DNA from 3 places in the Aeromonas veronii genome. Region 3 is predicted to be linked to each of the others. Evidence: riboswitches for the same ligand, from Rfam matches in the RefSeq annotation. Region 3 holds a riboswitch; each other region holds the start of a gene.

Region 1 (7,834 bases), 240 kb from region 3:
CAGCTCTCCGCCATGCACATGCAGGCGGGCAACGACGCCAAGGCACTGGCAGCGCTGGAGGGGGCTTATAACCTCGGCATGCTGACCGAGGCCAACGAGTTGCAGCGCCTCGCCAACTACCTGGCCTTTACCGGCATTCCCCATCGCGCCGCCAGGGTGATGGAAAAGGCCATGAAGGACGGGATCATCGAGGGCAGTGCGACCAACTACAAGACGCTGGCCAACTACTGGCATCAGGCCAAGGAGCTGGATCCGGCCATCGATACCCTGGCCAAGTCCTACAAGCTGGCCCCCAACGCCGAACTGCAGCTGAAGATGGCGCGCATGATGATCCAGAGCAAACGCTACCAGGATCTGGTGGCCTTCGCCGCCAAGCCGGCGGCCAATGCCAACGGGGAACAGCGGGCGGATCTGAAGTTCCTGACCGGGGTGGCTTATTTTGAGCAGCAGAAACCGAAGGAGGCGCTCTCCGCCTTCAGTCAGGCGGCTCAAAACGGCAGCGTCAGCGGCCGCGCCTCTCCCTGGATCAACTTCCTGAAGGAACAACAAGGGGGCGCCGTCACCCAGTGACATGCCAGGCGAAGCATTGGCTTCGCCATGCCTCCACGACACAAGGGGCTCTGCCCCACCAGTTGCCTTGGTGGCACATTGGCCGCTCTTCGGAGCGGTCTTTTTTATGGCCGTTTATCACGCTGACTCCTCATAAAAAAATCCGGAGCCAGGCTCCGGATTTGTCGTCTCTACGAGGCATCGGAAAGATGCCGCTTCATCACATCAGTAGTTGCACACCAGCTTCCAGCTGCCGTCACCGGCCTTGGGTTCGCTGCTGGTCCACCAGTTGGCCTGCCAGACCGCCTTGCCATTGGTCACGCGATCGTTGGCATTGGCGTGATCCCCCTGCGGCCAGCTCGGATAGGCCGGATAGCTCGCCGGGTTGACGCTCTGGCTGCTGCAGGTCGTGCCACCGTTGCCGCCATCACCGCCGCCCGTGCCCACCACGGCCTCGGCCAGCGCCGGGAAGTCAGCCTTGAGACCTATGGTCTGGCTGCCGACAATCAGGCGCACGCCGCTGGGCACACCCGCCGCCGGCAGGTAGTAGGTCATGGCTACTTCGACGTCGGAACCCGGTGCCCAGGCCTTCCAGGTCGGCAGCGTCATGGCCACCTTGTGGAAGTCCTTCTCGCCCGCGATGCCATCGGAGTTCTGGTTGCCACCGCTCTCCACCACCTTCAGCCCCATGCCACTCTGATCCGTGATGGTGTCAGAGGTGGAGGTGGGTACCAGGAACTCGATACGCGTACCACCCGGAATGGTCTGGGTCGACTTGTTCGTCAGTTTGAGGGTGGGGTTGATCGGGTAGTTGGAATCTCCTTCCTTGAAACCGGAGAGGCTGACAGCGATATCGAGCTGGGCCGCCGGGGCAGGCAGATCGTTCTGCTTCAGGTTGGGCGGTGTGGCCGCCTTGAACTTGTCATAGGCGAGACTGGTCAGGGTGCTGCCCATCACATACTCGTTCTTGGCCGGATCGAAGTCATAGTCCCCCGCCATCTCCCAGAACATGACGCCCCCCAGGCCCCGCTTGACGATGTAGTCCAGCTTCTTGCCCATGGACTCTTCATCTTCAGTGGAGAGGAACACCTTCTTCTGCTCGTTCCACAGCCAGGGTACCTGCGCCTTGTCGTCGAAGTAGCGCACATACTGGCCCTGGATCACATCGGCAGGATCATTGGGATCCAGACCCCAGGCGGTGCCATAGCTCGGCAGCGTGGTGATGCCGAGGCTGGCCGCATGCTCCAGGTTCTTGGCGTGCCACATGGGCACGGCACCAGCGCCGATCTCTTTGCCGTTCTTGTCCAGATCATGCCAGATGTTGTCGATCCCGACTGCACCGTTGCCGCAAGGAATGGTGCTGCCACCGGTGCCCGGCTGACAGTTGCTCTGACTCGGCAGGGCCGCCTTGCCATTGAGACCATGAGTCCCGCCGGTCACCCCTTGCCAGCCACGGGTGTAATAGGGCACCCCGATGTTGATCTTGCCAGCTGCCAGGGCGCCACGGAAGTAGTGGGCCGCCCAGGCGGAGTTCAGGTAGCCGATGGCGCCGTACTGGGCCTGGCTGTAGACACCCCATTGAGCCAGCTCGGGATCCGCCTTGTTGTCGAACAGGGCGGCGTTGTGAGCCACGAAGTTGTTCCAGGCACCGTGGAAGTCATAGGTCATCAGGTTGACGTAATCGAGATACTGGGTGACCTGGAAGTTCTCCATGCCGCGCAACAGGTAGGCCGAGGCCGGCGAGGCGATGGTCAGCATGTACTTGCGGCCATCCTCGGTACCGGCCGTATCCAACTTGCCCCTTAGGGTCTTCATCAACACTTCGTAGTTGGCAAACAGCTTGGCCCGGCACTGGTTGGAGAGGGGGAAGTCGTTGGGGTTGCCCGCATCCTTCATGGAGGTGGGGTATTCATAGTCCACATCCACCCCGTCAAAGCCGTACTGACGGATGAAGCTCACCGCGGAATCGGCGAAGGCGTTGATGCCGGCGGTGTTGACTGTGCAGTCACCCTTGGTGGTGGCAGTGTAGAAGCCGCGGGTATCGGCCCAGCCCCCGACCGAGATCAGGGTCTTCACGTCCGGATACTGCTTCTTGTACTTGGAGAGCAGGTTGAAGTGGCCCTGATAGGCGAACTCGGGATCCATCTCGGCACCCGGCACCCCGCTCCAGGTCATCTTGGTGGCGGCGTCATCCACCTTGATGGTGTGGCTCTGCTCGTCCACAGCCGCGAAGGCGTAGTTGATGTGGGTGATCTTGTCCCAGGGAATGTCATTCACCAGGTAGGCGGGCAGGCCGTTCTTGCCGGTACGCCAGGAGGTGAAGTAGCCGATGACCCGGCGAGCATGGTCATCCCCCATGCACTCGCTGCCATCGGCGCGGTAGATCTGGCGCACATCGCAGGAGAGGTTGCCGCCGGTGGGCGGCAGCGCCGCCTCTTCCACCTGCACATCCACCTGGGCGGACTCGCCCACCAGATTGCCCTTGTCGGTGGCGACCAGCTTGAGGCCGGTCAGCCCCTTGGCCTGGGGTGTCCAGTTCACCTGCCAGGGCGCGCTGGTATCCTCGCCCACCTTCTGGCCGTTCACGAACAGCTCGACCTTGGCCACGTCGTTGTTGGCATCGGTGACGTTGCCACTCACCGCCGTGCTGCGACCCAGCGTCACCTTGGCACCGGCAGCCGGGCTCGCGAGGCTCACCTTCGGCGCCTCGGGCGCCACCACGGCGGCGACGTTGAAGCTGACATCCGCCTCGCCGAGCACCTTGCCATCCTTGTCCAGCGCCCGGGATTTCAGTTGATGGGCACCGACACCGCTGGCAGTCCAGCTCGCCGACCAGGGGGCTGCGCTGCTCACCGCGACCTGGGTGCCATCGATCAGATATTCGACCTTGACCAGGGCGCTGCTGTTGCCGCCAAGGGTCACCGCCAGGGCGACCGGGGCACCTTCATTGAAAGCGCTACCAGCGGCGGGCGAGCCAATGGCCAGCGTCAGACCCGGCGTCGTGCTGCCGTCGGTGAACGGCTTCCAGGCATCCGCCCAGACGGTGCCCACCCCGGGGGCATAGTGGTAGGACGAAGCGCCGCACCAGCCGGAGTAGGGGAATTCCTTGCATTCATAGAGGTTGCCTACGTTGCTGACGATATCGCCAGCCTTGTAGGCGGTACCGGCCTGATAGGCGGGATAGGCGGCCTGCGCCCAGCCGGGCATGGTCGCAAGGGCAACCAGCATGGCGAGCCTGCTGGGCCTGAGGGTCTGTTGCATCTTGTTATCTTCCTTGTTGGTCTTGGCTTTTAATGACCGGGCAAAGGGCAACAGCAACAGGCGAAAAGGGGTCGACAACAGGCCATGGACGGGCCACATACCCTCATGTCACCCGGGGGAACCCCGCTATCTGTCATCGCTGGCAGACCGGAGGCTTTGCGTCTCGACATCACTGTCGGTTTGCTCTTTACCTGGGTTCCGTGAGGAACAGCCCGAGTATAGGAAGCAAGTGACAAACACTCAATCTTCATTCTCGATGAGAAATATGTAAACGCTGGCGGGCTCACACTATTTCATCCGCGATGAAATGACATTTTTATCATTATTTTCATAACGTTAGCTGTGTCAAAAAAATTGAAACAGCCTCTTTTGCTTCCCCATTCTGTGCGCTGGTTCACTGGTATGAGCAGCCAGAAGTGTGACAATGCGCGCCCTTGGTTCAGGCACCAAGGCTATGGAATCACTGGCAAAAATAAAAAAGGAAACACAATGAAAGGTACCCCTACCCTGCTGTCACTGGCCGTGGGGCTCGCGCTCGCGTCCCCGTCACTCCAGGCCGCCGGCTTCAGCTGCCCGGCCGACAGCGCCCTCACCCCCATCCCCGCCATCCAGGGCAGTGGCGACAAGAGCCCCCTCATCCCGGACGGCCAGTTTGAAAGCAATCAGAGCGTCTCGGTGAAAGCCGTGGTCAGCGCCCTCGGCGAAAGTCTGAACAAGGGCTTCTACCTGCAAGACGTGCAGGGGGATGGAGACCCCCAGACTTCGGATGGCATCTTCGTCTACCTCAACGACAAGAACTTCGCGACCAAGTACCCGGGCATCAAGCCGGGGGCCGAAGTCTGTCTGGAGGCCAAGGTCGAAGAGTATTACAACCATACCCAGCTCAAGCCCGTCCTCGACGCTAGCACTCCCCGCCTGCAGGTGCTGGCTCAGGGCACTGTCCCCGCCGCCACGGCGCTGCGGGTGCTGGAGGGGGAAACCCTGGCCCGGGCGCTGGAGCGCCACGAGGGGATGCGGGTGCGCCTCGATGCGGGCAGTGAGCTCAAAATCAGCCGCAACTTCAGCTACGACTATGCCGCCCGTCGCAACAACCTGGTGCTCTCCCACCTGGCGCCCCTGATGAAACCGACCCAGTTGCACGTGGCGGGTAGCGACCAGGCCAAGGCATTGGCCGAGGCCAATGGGGGCAACCGGGTGTTCCTCGAATCGGACTTCAAGGCCGCCGATGGCAAGCTGCCCTGGCTGCCCGCCTGGGAGCCGGAGCAGGGCTACCTGCGGGTCGGCGATGCCCCGGTCAACCTGGAGGCCCTGGTTGGCTACAGCTACAACGAATACCGGCTGATCGTGCCCAAGGATCAGACCATCACGGTCGGGGACCTGCTGCGCACCGACGAGAACGATCGCCAGCGCGCCCCTGCCCGCACCGCCGGCACGGATCTGCGGGTCGGCAGCTTCAACGTGCTCAACTACTTCACCAGCCACTCCAGCGTGGGCGGTGCCCTCAACGTGCTGTGCAAGGATCAGGCGGATGCGGACAGCGCCAAGGGTTGCAACCGCGGCGCCAAGAACCTGGAAGACTTCCAGCAACAGCGCACCAAGATAGTCAACGCCATCACCGAGATGGACGCAGATCTGCTCGGCCTGATGGAAATGGAGAACAACGGCTTCGACGAGCACTCCGCCATCAGCGACCTGGTCAAGAGCCTCAACGCCCAGCAGAAAGACGCGAGCCAGCACTACGCCTTCGTCAGTTTGCCCAAGGCCCAGCTTGGTCAAGAACGCTACTTCGGCGGCGACGCCATCATGGTGGCCATGCTCTATCGCCCGGCCAAGCTGACCCCGAGCGGGGACGCCGGCGTGATCCCGCTGCCGGAGCAGCGTTACACCGTCGGTGGCGTCGCCAAGACCGCCGGTCAGCGCGACTCCCTGGTACAGAGCTTCACCGTGGCGGGCAGCAAGGATCCCCTGACCCTAGTGGTCAACCATCTGAAATCCAAGGGATCGGGCTGCTACGAGAACGGGGATGGCAAGACCGAGCCCGCCGACCTGCAAGGCAAGTGCACCGAGTTCCGGGTCAGTGCCGCCAAGGTGCTGGGCGAGGCGGTGAGCAAGCTGCCGGGCCAGGTGCTGCTGGTGGGGGACTTCAACTCCTACGCCAAGGAAGACCCGATCCGGGTGCTGACCGACTATGCGCCGGCCAGCAGCGATCGCAAGATCCGCTCCGCCTCCCACACCTTCCTCGGTGAGCAGGCCTATGAGCAGATCGGCCAGGAGGTGGCCAAGAGCTATGGTCTGGTGGATTTGAACGTCAAGTTCAACCAGGAGAAAGCGATCTCCTACAGCTATGAGGCGGAGCTCGGCACCCTGGACTATGCCCTCGCCAACCCGACGCTGGCCAAGAAGGTGGTAGCCGTTGCCGACTGGCACATCAACTCCTACGAGAGCAACCTGTTCGAATACGGTCGGGGCTTCACCGGCGACATGGTCAAGTCCGACAACCCGTTCAGCGCCTCGGATCACGATCCCATCATCGTCGATCTCAAGCTGCAGGAGCCGAGCAAGGACGGCGGTGGCGGTGCCATGGGCGCCCTGCTGCTGGCCCTGTTGCCCCTGGCCTGGCGCCGCCGACACAGCTCATGATGTACGCTGCATAACGAAAAAAGCCCGCGACAGTCGCGGGCTTTCTCATGTTGGTCATTTGATTTGTAAATGAAGAGACGGCAATCATGAAAATAATAAATGACTGAGAAAACAAAAAGGCCACCGCGATAACGGTGGCCTTGAGTGTTTGGTGGAGCTACGCGGGATCGAACCGCGGACCTCTTGCATGCCATGCAAGCGCTCTCCCAGCTGAGCTATAACCCCGAAACTTCGTCATTCAACAAACGGTTCTGGATACCGTCTGCCTCTTCAATAATGGTGGAGCTACGCGGGATCGAACCGCGGACCTCTTGCATGCCATGCAAGCGCTCTCCCAGCTGAGCTATAACCCCGAAACTTCGTCACTCGACAAACGGTTCTGGACGCCGTCTGCCTTTCAATAATGGTGGAGCTACGCGGGATCGAACCGCGGACCTCTTGCATGCCATGCAAGCGCTCTCCCAGCTGAGCTATAACCCCACAAAGGTCGGCCTGGGTGATACACACCGCACTGCCCTGAGTACTGCATTGTCAATTTGGAACCTGGTGGAGCTACGCGGGATCGAACCGCGGACCTCTTGCATGCCATGCAAGCGCTCTCCCAGCTGAGCTATAACCCCTTGGATTCCAGATTGTTCGAGGAGAATTTGGTGGAGCTACGCGGGATCGAACCGCGGACCTCTTGCATGCCATGCAAGCGCTCTCCCAGCTGAGCTATAACCCCAACTCACCTCGGCGCTACCAAAGTTATCTCTGGCAACGGAGGCGCATGATAGGCATCACCCGCTTTGCTGTCAACCCTAAAATACCACCGGCCGGAGCGTTTAGTCAAAATTCAGGCAGTTCGCTGTTTTTACCGCCAACCTCATCGCTATCTCTCTGTTTTATGTCACAAATCCGACTGAGGCTCAAAAACAAAGGGCCCCCGTTCGGGAGCCCTTTTGCGTCATTCACAGAGGCTTATTCGGCAGCCATGCGCGCTTCGATATACGCCAAGGCGCGATCGATACGGGCCAGGACACGCTCCTTGCCCACCAGCGCCATCACGGCGTCGATAGCCGGGGATTGGCCCAGACCGGTGACGGCAACCCGCAGCGGCATGCCGACCTTGCCCATGCCCTGCCCCAGCTCGGCAGCGGTGGCTTCAATCAGCTCGTGCAGCGCTTCGGTGGTCCAGGTTTCCAGGGCGGCCAGCTTGCTCTTGGCCAGGGTCAGCGGCTCGGCCGCCACACCGCGCAGGTGCTTCTTGGCGGCGGCTTCGTCGAGTGCTTCGTACTCTTCGAACAGGTAGCGGCTCTGGGCGGCCACCTCCACCAGGGTGTTGCAGCGCTCCGCCAGCAGGGTCACTACTTGTGGCAAGGCGGGGCCATTGCGGGTGTCGATG
Region 2 (7,834 bases), 1.6 Mb from region 3:
TTCGTGTTGCGCCTGCGCGATGTGACCCCTGTCGGGAGCCAGTCATGATTGCCGTTTCGCGGCGCGGCGGTTGGGCGGCGCCTCTCATCTATCTGGACAAGGGAGTCTGAGCAGATGCACCAAGGATGGTTGCTGATCGGGTTGTCGCTCGCCTATCTGGGCCTGCTGTTCCTCATCGCCTTCGTGGCGGACAAGAGCAAGCGCCGCCGCCTCAAGGGGCAGCCCCTGCTCTACAGCCTGTCGCTCGCGGTCTATTGCACCTCCTGGACCTTCTTCGGCACCGTGGGCCAGGCCAGCGAGTCCCCCTGGTCTCCCGTCCCCATCTACCTCGGCCCCATGCTGGTGTTCCTGTTCGGCTGGCGGCTCCTGGCCCGCCTCATCCTGGTGGCCAAGCGCGAGCACATCACCTCCATCGCCGATTTCATCGCAGCCCGCTATGGCAAGTCCCAGCGACTGGCCATGGTGATCACCCTGATCGCCGTGATGGGGATACTTCCCTACCTGGTCTTGCAGCTCAAGGCGATCGTCACAGGGCTGGATCTGCTGATGGCGAACTCGGTGCCAGCAGGGCCCACTGGCAATACCGGGGAATTGGCTCTGGGCGTCACTCTCATACTCGCCCTTTTCAGCATTTTGTTCGGCACCCGCAACCTGGATGCCACCGAACACCATCGCGGCATGGTGGTGGCCATCGCCTTCGAGTCCCTGGTCAAACTGCTCGCCTTCATGGCGGTGGGGGGCTTCGCGCTCTGGCTCATCATCAGCGAGCCGAGCCAGAGCCGCTCTCTGGTGGCCAGCGACTTCATGGATGCCGTGGTGGATGTCTCCCCGGGCAGCCTGCTGGAGCTCGCCATCTATACGCTGGTGGCCATGTGCGCCGTCATTTGCCTGCCGCGCCAGTTCCATGTGACTGTGGTGGAGAACAACCAGGGGCAGGATCTGCACTGGGCGCGCTGGGTCTTCCCGCTCTATCTGTTCCTGATGGGGCTCTTCATCTGGCCTCTGGCCCTGGCGGGCAAGCAGTGGGTGGGGGCGGATCTGGGGTCGGACACCTATGTCATCAGTCTGCCCATGTCCCTGGGATTCGACGGCATGGCGATGCTGGCCTTCCTCGGCGGCACCTCGGCGGCCACCGGCATGGTGATCGTCTGTACCATCGCCCTGGCCATCATGGTCAGCAACGATCTGGTGCTGCCGGTGTTGCTGCGCCGCTTCTGGCAACAGGGGCGGGATGAGCGGCTGATGCGGCTGCTGCTGCAGGTGCGCCGCGGCGTCATCCTGCTGATCCTGCTGGCGGCCTGGACCCTCTATCTCTGGCTCGGGGATCTCACCAGCCTCTCCCGCATCGGCTATCTGTCGTTCGGGGCCGTGGCCCAGTTTGCCCCGGCGCTGCTGCTCGGCCTCTATTGGCGTCATGGCAATCGCAAGGGGGTCTACCTCGGTCTCGGCCTCGGGGTCAGCCTCTGGTTCCTGACGTTGCTGGCGGAAAGCGGCCTGTTGGCGGGCTCCCCCCTGGAGGCCCTGCTGGCACCGCCCAACTGGCCCGCGTTCCGGGAGCTGAGCCTCGGGGCCTGGTGCATCTTCATCAGCCTGCTGCTCAACCTCGCGGGCTATGTGGCGGGATCCTTGCTGTCGCGGGCGGCGGTGAGCGAGCGGCTGCAGGCGGCGAACTTCGTCGGCAAGCCGAGCCGGGATCAGGCGACCCTCTATCAGGCGCGGGTCTCGGTCAAGGAGCTGGAGATGCTGGCGGCCCGTTTCGTGGGATCCAGCCGGGTCAAACGGGCCTTCGGCCGTTTCGCCGGCGAGCACGGCGGCACCCTGGCGCCCCAGATGCAGGCCTCGGCCGAACTTATCGCCCACACGGAGCGGCTGCTGGCCGGGGTGTTCGGCACTTCGTCGGCGCGGCTGGTACTGGCCTCCGCCCTGCAGGGGCGCAACATGCAGCTCGAGGAGATCGCCACCATAGTGGACGAGGCCTCGGACGTGTTTCGCTTCAACCGGGGTCTGCTGCAGGGGGCCATCGAACACATGGGGCAGGGGATCTCGGTGGTGGACAGGGAGCTCAAGCTGGTGGCCTGGAACCGACGCTATATCGAGCTGTTCCACTATCCACACGGCCTCATCCAGGTGGGACGCTCCATCGAGGAGATCATTCGCTACAACGCCGAGCAGGGGCTGTGCGGCCCCGGTGAAATTGAAGCCCATGTGGCGCGCCGTGTCGCCTTCATGCAGCGGGGCAGCCCCCACGTCTCGGCCCGGGAGCGGCCGGATGGCCGGGTGATCGAGATGCAGGGCAACCCCATGCCGGCGGGAGGCTTCGTCATGACCTTCACCGACATCACCCCGTTTCGGGCGGCGGAGCGGGTGCTGCGGGAAGCGAATGAGCACCTGGAGGCGCGGGTGGCGGAGCGTACCCGCGAGCTGTCGGCGCTCAACAGCCAGCTGCTGCTGGTGAACCAGCAGGTGGAGCGGGCCAATCACTCCAAGAGCCGCTTCCTCGCGGCGGTGAGCCACGATCTCACCCAGCCCCTCAATGCCGCCAAGCTGTTCACCTCCTCCCTGCTGGAGATGCTGCCAGGGGAGCAGGGAGTGGAGCAGAGGGCAGAGCAGATCCGGATCGCCCGCCACATCGACGATGCCCTGGGGGCGACCGAGGATCTCATCACGGATCTGCTGGATATCTCCCGGCTCGAAGCGGGCAAGTTCAAGGCGAAGAAGCTGGACTTCGCCCTGAGGGACGTGTTCGACAACCTCAAGGCAGAGTTCGGAGTATTGGCGCAAGCGGGAGATATCCAGTTCTCCGTGGTGGAGAGCGGGCTCGCGGTCCACAGCGACGTGCGCCTGCTGCGCCGGGTGCTGCAAAACTTCCTCACCAATGCGTTTCGCTACAACCCGGGGGGGCGGGTGCTGCTCGGCTGTCGCCGGCTCGGGAACAAGGTGCGCATCGAGGTGTGGGACAATGGTCCCGGCATCCCCTACGACAAGCAGGAGACCATCTTCGACGAGTTCTCCCGCCTCGATCACTCCCGCACCGCCCGCGAGCAGGGGCTTGGCCTCGGGCTCGCCATCGCCCGCGGCATCTCCCTGGTGCTGGGCCATCAGCTCTCGCTGCGCAGCTGGCCGGATGTGGGCTCGGTGTTTGCCATCACCCTCAATCTCGCGGCCCGCCCCGTGCAGCCACAACCGGTGGCAGCCCCCGTGGTGCGGGACAGCCAGCTGGAGGGGGTCAGGATCCTCTGCATCGACAACGAGGAGGATATCCTCACCGCCATGGCCTCCCTGCTGGGGCGTTGGGGTTGCGAGGTACGCTGTGCCCAGAGCCAGGCCCAGGCGGAGGATCTCATCGCCGGTGGCTTCCTGCCCAGGCTGGTGCTGTCGGATTATCACCTCGATGACGGCAAGACGGGGCTGCAGGCCCTGCACATGATCCGGCTGGCCCATGGCAATGGCATCGACGGCATCATCATCAGTGCGGATCGCAAGAGCGAGTTGCAGGCCCAGATCCGTGAACACGGTTATGGCTATATCAGCAAACCGGTCAAACCCCTCAAGCTCAGGGCCCTGATGAACAGCCTGCTGCTACCCATTGCGTGACTGCATTCACAGAATCCATCTTTGATTGGTCGGGGTGATAATGGTTATCAATCCAGACTATCGGCGACGTTGCTATCTTTTGGCTGCGTGATCGCAGCCAACTGTCAATAGTGAGTCCCTCTCACTGTCATATTTACTAGGTGGCGGGGCCAGCTCTCTCATCTATAGTCATTCGGCGATTATTTTCGTCGCAAATCAAGTTGTGCAAAAAGGCAAACCGGGTGAAAGCCCGGGACGCAAAGCCTCCGGTCTAAGGGTCCGAGTACCTAAGATAGCGGGGCCACCACAGGTTGTATCGTCCATGGAGCCAAGCCATGGTGGCGATGTTGTCTGCGTTACCTGTCAGGTTGCGTTGCCTTTTTCGTTGTTCATACCAATAACGAAATAAGGAAGTTCAACTATGTTCAGTCCAAAACATTCCCTGCTGGCCTTGCTGGTCGGGGGGATCTGCTCTACCTCCGCCTTCGCCGCCGCCCCTGGTAAACCCACCATTGGGTCGGGGCCCACCAAGTTCGCCATCGTTGAAGTCGATCAGGCTGCCACCTCTTACAACAAGCTGGTCACCGTCCACAAGGATGGGGCCCCGGTCAGCGTGACCTGGAACCTCTGGTCCGGTGATGTGGGCCAGACCGCCAAGGTGTTGCTCGATGGCAAGGAAGTGTGGTCCGGCACCGCCAGCGCGGCGGGTACCGCCAATTTCAAGGTCACCAAGGGTGGTCGCTACCAGATGCAGGTGGCCCTGTGCAACGCCGATGGCTGTACCCTCTCCGACAAAAAGGAATTGATGGTCGCCGATACGGACGGTAGCCATCTGGTCCCTCTCAAGGCGCCGCTGCAAGAGAACAACAAGCCCTACGTCAACAAGTCCGGCAAGGTGGTGGGTGCCTACTACGTGGAGTGGGGCGTCTATGGTCGCAAGTTCACCGTGGACAAGGTCGCGGCCCAGAACCTGACCCATATCCTCTATGGCTTTACCCCCATCTGCGGCGGTAATGGCATCAACGACAGCCTGAAAGAGATCTCCGGCAGCTTCGAGGCGCTGCAGCGTGCGTGCGCCGGTCGCGAAGACTTCAAGGTCGCCATCCATGATCCCTGGGCAGCGATCCAGATGTCGCAAGGCAACCTCAGCGCCTGGGATGAGCCTTACAAGGGCAACTTCGGCAACCTGATGGCCCTCAAGCAGGCTTATCCGGACCTCAAGATCCTCCCTTCCGTGGGCGGCTGGACCCTGTCCGACCCCTTCTACTTCCTGGGGGACAAGACCAAGCGTGACACCTTCGTCGCCTCGGTCAAAGAGTTCCTGCAGACCTGGAAATTCTTCGACGGCGTGGATATCGACTGGGAGTTCCCGGGCGGTCAGGGCGCCAACCCCAGCCTGGGTGGCCCGGCTGACGGTGCCACCTATGTGGTGCTGATGAAAGAGCTGCGCGCCATGCTGGATGAACTGGAAGCCGAGACCGGCCGCCAGTATGAGCTGACTTCGGCCATCAGCGCCGGCGGCGACAAGATTGCTAAGGTCGACTATCAGGCGGCCCAGCAGTACATGGATTACATCTTCCTGATGAGCTACGACTTCAGCGGCGCCTTCGATCTGAAGAACCTGGCTCACCAGACCAACCTGTTTGCCTCCAACTGGGATCCTGCCACCAAGTACACCACCGACAAGGGCGTCAAGGCGCTGCTCGGCCAGGGGGTCACCCCGGGCAAGGTCGTGGTGGGGGCGGCCATGTATGGCCGTGGCTGGACTGGGGTCAATGGCTACTCGGCCGGCAACCCCTTCACCGGCACCGCCACCGGCCCCGTCAAGGGCACCTGGGAGAACGGTGTGGTGGATTATCGCGACATCGTCAACAACCGCATGGGCGCGGGCTGGGAGCAGGGCTATGACGAGGTGGCCGAAGCGCCATACGTCTTCAAGGCCAGCACCGGCGATCTCATCAGCTTCGACAACGATCGTTCGGTCAAGGCCAAGGGGCAGTATGTGCTGGCTAACCAGCTCGGCGGTCTGTTTGCCTGGGAAATCGATGCGGACAACGGTGACATCCTCAACGCCATGCACGAGGGGCTCGGTCACGGTGAAGGCACCACGCCGCCCGCCAACAAGCCACCGGTGGCCAACGCCGGCAGCGATCTGAGCGTCACCGGCCCGACCGAGGTGACCCTCAATGGTTCTGCTTCCCACGATCCCGAGAGCGGCGTGCTGACCTACTCCTGGAAGCAGGTCTCCGGCCCGCAGGTCTCCCTGCTCGACGCCACGCAAGCCAAGGCTCGTGTGGTACTGGACGGCGTCAGTGCGGACATCAATCTGGTGTTCGAGCTGACGGTCACCGACGATCACAACCTCACGGCCAAGGATCAGGTGGTGGTGACCAACAAGGCGCCGCAGCCGAACCTGGCCCCCGTGGTCACAGTACCGGCCACCGCCACCGTGGAGTCCGGCAAGCAGGTGACCATCAAGGCCACCGCCTCGGATCCCAACGGCGATGCCCTGACCTATCAGTGGAGCCTGCCGGCGGGTCTGACCGCCACCGGTCAGAACAGTGCGACCCTGGTGGTCACGGGCCCGAGCGTCACCAGCGACACCGCCTATGACCTGACGCTGGTGGTGACCGATGGCTCCCTGGATGCCAGCGCCACTACCCGTTTGACCGTCAAACCGGTCAGCACCGGTGGTGGCTGTGAGGCAACCGATCCGGATGCGGCAAACCATCCGGCCTGGAGTGCCAGCACCGTTTACAACACCAATGACAAGGTGAGCCACAAGCAACTGGTGTGGCAGGCGAAGTACTGGACCCAGGGCAACGAACCGAGCCAGACTGCGGATCAGTGGAAGCTGGTGAGCCCGGTGCAGCTTGGCTGGAATGCCGGTGTGGCCTACAACGCCGGGGAGTTCACCACCTATAACGGCCGCAAGTGGAAGGCGCAGTACTGGACCAAGGGCGACGAGCCCGGCAAGTCTGCCGTCTGGGTCGATCAGGGGGCAGCGAGCTGCAACTGATGACAGTGCATAAATGTGGCGATGTCTTCGGACTCGCCAGGTGATAGAAAAAAGGCCCTTTCGGGCCTTTTTTGATCTGAAGAGAATGGATCAGCGCGGTTTTTGCCACAGGCCGAGCAGCAGGTCCTGCTCCAGCTCGTCCGGCCCCTGATGGGTGAAGGCATGGCGCTGTTCGCCGCTGGCGCGCCAGCCGAGGCGGCTGGTCTCGAGGATGTGTTCCCGCAGGCTTTGATCCAGCCCGGTGCTGAACTGGCAGCGCTCCTTGGCCACGGGCTCGAGGCCCGCGAGGCTTGGCCAGCTGAGGGGGTGCTCCATGCTCACCGGGTTGAGGCTGACCCTCAACTGCCACTGATGTCGTGGGCCCGGCTGCAGATAGAGCAGATAGCCGCCCGGTGCCAGCCAGTTGACCAGCAGCTCGGTCTTGACCTTGAGGTCGTTGACCAGCAACACCTGGGCCGTGCCCGCCTGCAGCGGGGCACGGGCCGGATCGGCGATGACGAACTGGCCGTCTGGCTGGGCCTTGTTGGCGGCGAAGATGGCGTTCTTGGCCAGATCGAAGCCGCCGACACGCCAGCCCGGCAGTCGCTCCGCCAGGGCACGGCAGTAATAGCCTTCGCCACAGCCGAGGTGAATGAGTTCATGGGCGCCGAGAGGGGCCAGCATGGCCGCCATGGCCTCTATCACGGGCAGCTGGTGGCCCTGCTCCAGATAGCGGCGTTTGGCGCGCAGCAGGGTGCGGCTGTCGCTGTCTTTCGGGTTCTTGGTGCCCGGGATGAGATCGAGATAGCCTTCCGGAGCCGGATCGAAGTGATGCTTCTTGTCGCAATAGACGCCACGGGAGGCTTCATGAAGATGCAGGGCGCCGCGACAAAGGGGGCATTGAAGATGCATAAGTACTCGCTTGGTTGCAGCCAGGGAAAGGCGTTCGGGATTATAGGGGAGGCGATCAAAAAAGGCTGCCGTGGCAGCCCTTTTTATCCGGCAGCCCGTTGCAGGGCCGCCTGTGAACCCGCTTAGCGGGTGCCGAACACCACTATGGTCTTGCCGTGGGCGGAGATGAGCTCCTGCTCTTCCAGCATCTTGAGGATGCGGCCGACGGTTTCACGGGAGCAGCCGACGATCTGGCCTATCTCCTGACGGGTGATCTTGATCTGCATGCCATCCGGGTGGGTCATGGCATCCGGCTGCTTGGCCAGGTTCAGCAGGGTCTGGGCGATCCGGCCGGTCACATCCAGGAAGGCG
Region 3 (7,834 bases):
ATCAGCCCGTACCTATGCAGAATAATATCAATAGATTACAAGTCACTAGGGAGGAGGGGAACACTAATAGGGGGCGATTCCCCCGGATGATCACTCGTGGATATCCTGATACCGCGCGACAGCAGGCACGGTACCTAACGCTGGCATCCCTGTTCGCCCGGCTCGGTGTGAGGCGGTCATCATCATTGAATGGATATAGAACGTCATCAGATATGGAGCGAGTCATCAGACCCTCGTCATAGGCAATCCAGCCATCTCACGGGGGAGATCTGTGATTTTCCGAACCCGGTTCGCACCGAGGGTGGCCTATCAATCATCTGCTCAGGAGCCAGGTCAGTCCATATTTAAAATGTAAATATTCCAACAAATCGAACATAAACCAAATCCAAATCAATTATCTGAACTTAAGTCGACCTCATGACATATAGCAGCAGAGCGAGGAAGGCGATAGCGGATAAACCGGCAAGGGTCACCTCTTGTCGTACCCTGCCTGGCGCCCGCTGAGCCCGATAAAAAAAGCCCCTTTCGGGGCTTTTTTGTGCAGGCATTCGATGACATCACCGTTGGCCCCTAGGCGGGCTGACTCTCCCCCTGATAATAGCGCCGGATCCAGGCTTCAAAGTCCGCCAGCATGCGGGCTTCCGACTCGCTGTTGTCGGCGATGAGCTCGGCCCCGTGCACCACCCGGATATGGGCATTGAGGGGGGCACCATCACCGACGGGCGGACGCTGACGCGCCGCCGCCATGCAGGCCGAGGCCGTGGCCCAGGCATCCTCCACACTCTGGTTGCACACCCGGGCCAGGGGAGCTGCGCTGAAGCCCTCGCCGGTCAGGCTCTGCAGGGTCTGGTCATGGGTCATGCCGTTGCCCGGCCCCCAGTAGTGGGCCGCCAGATCCGGGCCGATGCGCGGGTTGTCGGTGAGATAGCCATCCCGGCGCAGGAAGTAGGCACGGGTCTGCTCCACCGCCATCAGGGCCAGCAGGTAGCCGTGGTAGGCGCAGGCCGACTCCTGATTGAGCAGGTGCGGAATGGCGAGCAGCGGGCGTGGACTCTCTACTCCCAGGATCCTGCGCTCCCACTGGCGGGCCAGCGCCAGCACGGCGGCCGGAGTGCGCTCGGCATCCTCCATGGCATAGAGATCCCGCTCGAAGTAGGAGACCAGGGCAATCTGGCGCTCGTTGAAGGCCCTGAACGGCTGGCGAGCCTCGATCATGGCCTTGATGAGGGCATCCGGGATCGCTTCCCCCGCCTCATTGCGGGCGTACCCCTTGAGCCAGTCCGCATCGTCCAGCAGGCTGTCGCAGAACATGGATTGCGTCTCCGCATAGGTCATGGAGGTGGGCGGAAACTCCTGGGAGAAACAGGGGGCGTTGCCGGTGACGTTGGCAAAATGCGCCGCGTGTCCCCCCTCGTGGAACAAGGTGTTGAGGCCATTCCAGCCGCTGCCCACCTGAGCAGGGTTCGCCAAGCTGGTGAAGTTGACCACGGCAGGCACCCACTCCCCCTCCTGCCAGAAGCTCGGCACCGGGCCATGGCAGAAGCCGTTCTCGTATTTCCCTTCCCGGGTCAGCAGATCCAGGGTCAGGGTCGCCTCCCGGTACTGGATGCCGAGGCGACGGAAGCTCTCGACCCAATCCTTCAGGGCTCGGGAGAAGGGCACGTAGGGGTCGAGCTGACGGGTCACGTCACCGCTCACGAAATAGCGCAGGTTGTGGGGCAGCAGCGCCGCCTCCCCCTTGGCCCCCTTCAATTCGGCGAGGCCCAGGTGCACCCGATCCTCGGTGCGGGCGATAAAGTCATCGAGCACGGCGAACAGCTGCTCCGGGCTCATCTGCTCGTTCTTGCGCACCTTGTAGTCGAAGTAATCCCGATAGCCCATGGCGCGGGCGAAGCGGTTGCGAAGCGTGACGATGGCCAGATAGCCGTTGTCGACCACCCACTGCTCCAGGGTATGGAACATGGCGAGCGCGCTCTGGCGCACCGCCTCATTCGCGCTGGCCGCAAGGGAGGCACTGGCTGCCGGCAGGCTGCCGGCCACCTGCCGCCCCTGCTCGTCCAGCAGGGTCAGCTTGAGCTCCTTGCGACGGGCGAACAGCTCTGCCTCGGCGGCCACCAGTTCGTCCATCAGCACCGCAGCCTGTGGGTCTTCGATGACGTTGCACTCGAAGAAGGCTATCCAGCCCCCGAGCCCCCGTTTGAGATCCGCCCCTTCGGCCTCGGCCAGCATGGCCCGCAAGACCGGCAGGCGGGCCGGATCGGCGCAGAATGCCTTGTAGGCCTGTTCGGCTGCGGTGAACCCGGCCTGATCATCGCTGGTGCCCATGTAGGTGGACCAGAAGAGATCCTCCTTGCGCCTGTGTACCTTCAGGTAGTCGGCATTGAGCTGGTTCAAGTAATTCCTGGCATTGGAAATCATAAGGTCCCTCTTTTTATCGGCGGCCACTGGCCGACCGTTCCTTTTTTGATGGCGCCCTGACAGCAGGGCGGGTGCGCGAGGATGCGCCTCATCACGCTAGCAAAAGCAGGCTCCGCTGTCTGCCGCGAGCAAAGGATTATCTTCGTGAATGGAGTCTTCCTGGCGGCGCTGGGTGCCGGTGGCAGAGAGGCCGGGGCCACATGGGGGAATAAAAGCAAAAAGTGGCGTATTGGCTCTACTCCGATGAGAGCAAGCTGTAAAGATTTACACTTAATAATTCAATAGAAAGAAGTCATGATGGGAGCGTCGTAGTCAAACGCGACACCATGACCCATTTTGTAGTCATTTGGCAAACTGGTTGAAAGGCCAGGACGCAAAGCCTCCGGTCTAAAGACATGTCGTCCAGGATAGCGGGGTTGCAGCACAGTGTTTCGGGAAACTCCCCTGCCAACTTGACTGCCCACATCTATCGAACAGAGGAATGTATGGCAGCAACTATTCAACTCAATCACCTCACGGCGGCGCTCGCACTGCTGGCCAGTGGCGGCGTGCTCGCTCACGGCTACATCAGCCAGCCGGAGGCACGCAACTACCTGTGCAAGACGGGTGGCAACATCCAGTGCGGCGCCATCCAGTGGGAACCCCAGAGCCTGGAGGCACCGTCCGGCTTCCCCGCTGGCGGTCCGGCCGATGGTCAGATAGCCGCCGCCGGCCATCCGCAATTTGGCGAGCTCAACGTCCAGACCAGCGATCGCTGGACCAAGCGCGACGTGAAAGCCGGCCCCTTCGCCATCAGCTGGACCTTCACCGCCAACCACACCACCCGCAACTGGCGCTACTACCTCACCAAGCAGGACTGGGATCCGAACCAACCACTGACCCGGGCCTCCTTCGACCTCACCCCCTTCTGCGTCATCGACGGGGGCATGGTGCAACCGCCCAAACAGGTTACCCACAACTGCGTCCTGCCTGCCCGTACCGGTTATCAGGTGATCCTGGGTGTCTGGGAGGTGGGGGATACCACCAACAGCTTCTACAACCTGATCGACGCCCGCTTCGAGGGTGGTACCCAGCCCCCCCTGAGCTGGAGCCAGGGCGGGACCATCTATCCCTCCATCGATCTGGCGGCCGGTGACAAGGCCATGACCCGGGTGTTCGATGCAAGCGGCGAGCGCACGGATCTGCAGACGGTGCTGACCATCGCCAGCACCGAGCAGGGCCAGAAGAACAACTGGGCCCACGCTCTGGCCAGCAAGATCAACGGGGAACAGAGCCAGATCCGCGCCGGTCAGCAAGGGAGTGACGGCCAGTTCAATCCCGTCTACGGCCAGAACCCTGTCTTCCTCAAAGCAGGCAGCAACCTGCAACGGGTCGAGATCCAGCTCGAGCAGCAACAACCGCCGATCGGTGACAGCGTCAGCGTGAGCGGCCTGGAGAGCGAGTACTTGCTCGATGGCGGCAAGCTGACCCTGAGCTTCACAGTCGCGGCGCAAGGGGATCTCGCTGTCACCAGCACCCTCTATGACCATGGTGGCGTCGCCAGGGGGCAGAGCAGCGCCGACATCAAGGACAGCAGCCAGAGCTTCACCATGCCGCTGACCGGGTTGAGTGCCGGCCATCATCAACTGGTGATCACGGGTAAACCCAAATCGGGAGGCGCGGCCGTGCAGCAGACCCTGGATCTGATGCTCAAGGATCCGGCCAGTGGCGGTGACTATCAGTACAGCTTCCCCGAGGGCGTCGCCGCCTACACCGCCGGCACCAAGGTGTTGCAACCCAAGAACGGCAAGATCTACCAGTGCAAGCCCTTCCCCTACAGCGGCTGGTGCAGCCAGTGGGCCAGCACGGCCACCCAGTATGAGCCGGGCGTCGGCTCCCACTGGCAGGAGGCCTGGACCCAACTGCCATAATCGTCTGAATGCAAAACAGGGAGCCCGAGGCTCCCTGTTTTTTATGGCGATTCACTCAGATCTGGTAATCGAGCGCCGCATCGTTGCGCAGAGCCCGCGCCTGGATGTCTGCCAGCGCCAGTTCCGGGTTGCAGAGCTGGATGAACTGCCAGGCGAAATTGTGCTGGAACTGCCCCTGCTTGAGGCCGATCCAGGCGGTGTGAGGGGCAAACAGCCGGCTGCCGTCGAGTTGCACCAGCCCCTTGTCCCGCTGGCCGTTGAAGGCCATGTCCGCCAGTATACCCACCCCCATTTCCAGCTCGACATAGGTCTTTATGACGTCGGAATCCTGAGCCGTCAGCAGGATCTGCGGCACTATCCCGGCTTCGGCAAACGCTTCATCTACCCGCACCCGCCCGGTCAGCCCCGCCTGATAGGTGACGATGGGCCATTGGGCCAGCGCCGCCAGGGTCAGCTCCCGCTCGGCGGTGAGGGGGTGCTGCTCCGGCACCACTATGTTGTGATGCCAGCGATAGTAGGGAAACGCCACCACCCCTTCGCTCTTGTCGAGTTGCTCGCTGCTGATGCCAATGTCCACTTCGCCGGTCTGCACCAGCCGCACTATCTCCTCCGGGCTGCCCTGACGCAGCTCCAGCTGCACCAGCGGGAACTGCTCGCGAAACGCCTTCACTACCCGCGGCAGGGCATAGCGCGCCTGGGTATGAGTGGTCGCGACCAGCAAGCGTCCCGAGTCGCGGTTGGCGAAGGTGCTGGCCAGCTTGCGGATGTTGTTGGCGTCATTGAGGATGCGCTCGGCGATCACCAACAGCTCCTTGCCGGGCTCCGTCATGCCGAGCAGCCGCTTGCCGTAACGGATGAAGAGCTCCAGCCCCAGCTCTTCTTCCAGCTCGCGGATATGGCGGCTGACCCCGGACTGGGAGGTAAACAGGGCGTTGGCGACCTCGGTCAGGTTGTAGTCCCGCCGCGCCGCCTCCCGAATAATGCGTAATTGCTGAAAATTCACGTCATCGCCTCCTGCGCTGACCGGCCCCGTGGATGGGCTCCCGGAGCCTTGTTCTCTGTCTCAAACCTGAACACGATGGATGGCTCGCGCACTAGATCTGGTAGTCCGGGTAGAGCTGAGCCTGCTTGGCGATCAGCCTCACCCCCTGCCCCGGCACCAGGGTACGGGCAGCCTCCTTGCTCAGCTCGGCCTCGTAGTGGGCCCCCTTGCCATTGGGAGTGCCTGCGTCACCGTTGCCCCTGAGTTCGACCCGGATCCGCGGCCCCATGGGCAACAGACGAGTGATGGTGGCGCTGATGCCACCTGGCGCATCCGCTGGCAGGATCTCCAGCTCGTGGGGGCGCACATAGGCGATGGCCGCGCTGCCCTGGGCCAGCCGGGAGTCACTCGCACCCCCCAGCCACTGCTCGCCGATGCCGAGCCCCTGCTCCGCCACCCGGCCATGGAACAGGTTCACGCTGCCGAGGAAGCTGTGGACGAAGGAGCTGGCGGGCTGGTCATAGACCTCGGCCGGAGTGCCGACCTGCTCGACCCGACCGGCATTCATCAGCACCACCCGATCTGCCACCTCCAGCGCCTCCTCCTGATCGTGGGTCACGAACAGGCTGGTGACGTGCAGCTCGTTGTGCAGTTCCCGCAACCAGCGACGCAGCTCCTTACGTACCTGGGCATCGAGGGCGCCGAACGGCTCGTCCAGCAGCAAGACCTTGGGCTGTACCGCCAGGGCCCGCGCCAGGGCAACTCGCTGGCGCTGGCCACCGGAGAGCTGGGTCGGGTAACGGCCAGCCACGTGGCTGAGCTGCACCAGATCCAGCAGCTCCTTGACCCGGGCACGGATATCCGCCTCGCTCGGGCGCTCGCTGCGCGGCTTGACCCGCAGGCCAAAGGCCACGTTCTCGAACACCGTCATGTGGCGGAACAGGGCGTAGTGCTGGAACACGAAGCCGACGTTGCGCTCGCGTACATGCAGGGCGGAGGCATCCTCCCCCCGGATGATGACGTTGCCGCTATCGGCCTGCTCCAACCCGGCGATGATCCGCAGCAAGGTGGTCTTGCCGCAACCGGAGGGCCCCAGCAGGGCGACCAGTTCGCCGTCGTGGAAGTCAAGGTTGATGTCGGCCAGGGCCGCGTACTGATTGAAATGCTTGTTGAGTCGTTGAACCTGAATGCTCATGGCTGCCTCGTTGAAACTGTGAAATCAGTGAGATTTAATGGGCTGACCACGCAGCCGGGCCAACAGGGTTTCCCCCAACAGGGTGAAGATCCCGAACAGAGCCAAGAGGCTGGCCACCGCGAAGGCGGCGCCGGTCTGGTACTCGTTGTAGAGGATCTCGATGTGCAGCGGCAGGGTGTTGGTCTGGCCGCGAATGTGGCCCGAGACCACGGACACGGCGCCAAACTCCCCCACCGCCCGGGCGGTACAGAGCAGCACGCCATACATCAGACTCCATCGAATTCCTGGTAAGGTGACCCGCCAGAACATCTGCAAACCGCTCGCCCCCAGCATGATGGCTGCCTCTTCCTCTTCCGGTCCGCGAGCCTCCATCTGGGGCAACAACTCGCGCACCACGAAGGGCACGGTAATGAAAGTGGTGGCCAGGATGATCCCAGGGGTGGCGAAGATGATCTTGATGTCGTGCTCACTCAACCAGTCACCGAACCAGCCACGGCTGCCGAACATCAGCACGAACATCAGGCCGGCGATGACGGGGGAAACCGAGAACGGCAAGTCAATCAGAGTGATGAGTAGTTGCCGGCCCGGGAAGCGGAAGCGGGCGATGGCCCAGGCGGCCGCCAGACCGAACAGCACGTTCAATGGCACCGAGCAGAGGGTCACCAGAGCGGTGAGGCCGAGGGCGCTCAGGGCATCCGGTTCGCTGATGGCATGCCAGAAGAAAGCAAGACCCGGGCTCAGCGCCTGAATGAAGACGGTAGCGAGTGGCAACAACAGCAGGGCGGCAAACCAGCCCAACCCGACTGTGATGAGCAACCACTTGACCCAGACCGGCTCGCGAGTCACGGGCTCATGGCTCGACCGCGTGCCCTGCGGGGCGGTCTCGACAACCAGGGTAGAGGCATTCATATGCGGCTCCCTCCGATACGGGCCCAGCTCCAGGCCTGCAACTTGTTGATGATCAACAGCAGAATGAATGAGATAAGCAGCATGACGGAGGCGATGGCGGAGGCGCCTGCGTAGTCATACTCCTCCAGGTGGCTCATGATCATCAGCGGCGCGATTTCCGACACCATGGGCAGATTGCCTGCGATGAAGATGACGGAGCCGTACTCCCCCACCCCGCGGGCGAAGGCCAGGGCGAAGCCGGTGAGCAGCGCCGGGATCAGGGTTGGCCAAAGCACCCTGGCAAAGGTCTGCCAACGGTTGGCCCCGAGGCTTGCGGCCGCCTCCTCCTGCTCGGTCTCGGCTTCACGCAGCACCGGCTGCAGGGTGCGCACCACGAAGGGCAGACCGATGAAGGTCAGGGCTATCACCACACCAATGGGG

The links. Region 3 has a riboswitch for cyclic di-GMP ahead of gbpA (N-acetylglucosamine-binding protein GbpA). Riboswitches for the same ligand answer to the same signal wherever they lie in the genome.
Region 1: linked by a shared signal. The riboswitch ahead of ABNP46_RS16685 (glycosyl hydrolase family 18 protein) and the one ahead of gbpA (N-acetylglucosamine-binding protein GbpA) in region 3 are both predicted to bind cyclic di-GMP.
Region 2: linked by a shared signal. The riboswitch ahead of ABNP46_RS04350 (glycosyl hydrolase family 18 protein) and the one ahead of gbpA (N-acetylglucosamine-binding protein GbpA) in region 3 are both predicted to bind cyclic di-GMP.

Annotation. Positions count from the first base shown of each region.
Region 1 is NZ_CP157875.1:3,627,067-3,634,900, forward strand. Features, by position in the region: gene ABNP46_RS16680 (tetratricopeptide repeat protein) at 1-570, shown strand, start outside; gene ABNP46_RS16685 (glycosyl hydrolase family 18 protein) at 775-3,777, opposite strand; cyclic di-GMP riboswitch class I at 3,924-4,005, opposite strand; gene ABNP46_RS16690 (ExeM/NucH family extracellular endonuclease) at 4,300-6,450, shown strand; tRNA gene ABNP46_RS16695 (tRNA-Ala) at 6,600-6,675, opposite strand; tRNA gene ABNP46_RS16700 (tRNA-Ala) at 6,728-6,803, opposite strand; tRNA gene ABNP46_RS16705 (tRNA-Ala) at 6,855-6,930, opposite strand; tRNA gene ABNP46_RS16710 (tRNA-Ala) at 6,995-7,070, opposite strand; tRNA gene ABNP46_RS16715 (tRNA-Ala) at 7,099-7,174, opposite strand; gene gltX (glutamate--tRNA ligase) at 7,411-7,834, opposite strand, start outside.
Region 2 is NZ_CP157875.1:902,347-910,180, forward strand. Features, by position in the region: gene ABNP46_RS04340 (3-phenylpropionate MFS transporter) at 1-48, shown strand, start outside; gene ABNP46_RS04345 (hybrid sensor histidine kinase/response regulator) at 115-3,594, shown strand; cyclic di-GMP riboswitch class I at 3,796-3,882, shown strand; gene ABNP46_RS04350 (glycosyl hydrolase family 18 protein) at 3,995-6,592, shown strand; gene ABNP46_RS04355 (putative RNA methyltransferase) at 6,683-7,483, opposite strand; gene crp (cAMP-activated global transcriptional regulator CRP) at 7,606-7,834, opposite strand, start outside.
Region 3 is NZ_CP157875.1:3,871,341-3,879,174, forward strand. Features, by position in the region: gene ABNP46_RS17795 (M3 family metallopeptidase) at 571-2,418, opposite strand; cyclic di-GMP riboswitch class I at 2,757-2,842, shown strand; gene gbpA (N-acetylglucosamine-binding protein GbpA) at 2,904-4,328, shown strand; gene cbl (HTH-type transcriptional regulator Cbl) at 4,384-5,331, opposite strand; gene ABNP46_RS17810 (sulfate/molybdate ABC transporter ATP-binding protein) at 5,423-6,505, opposite strand; gene cysW (sulfate ABC transporter permease subunit CysW) at 6,530-7,414, opposite strand; gene cysT (sulfate ABC transporter permease subunit CysT) at 7,411-7,834, opposite strand, start outside.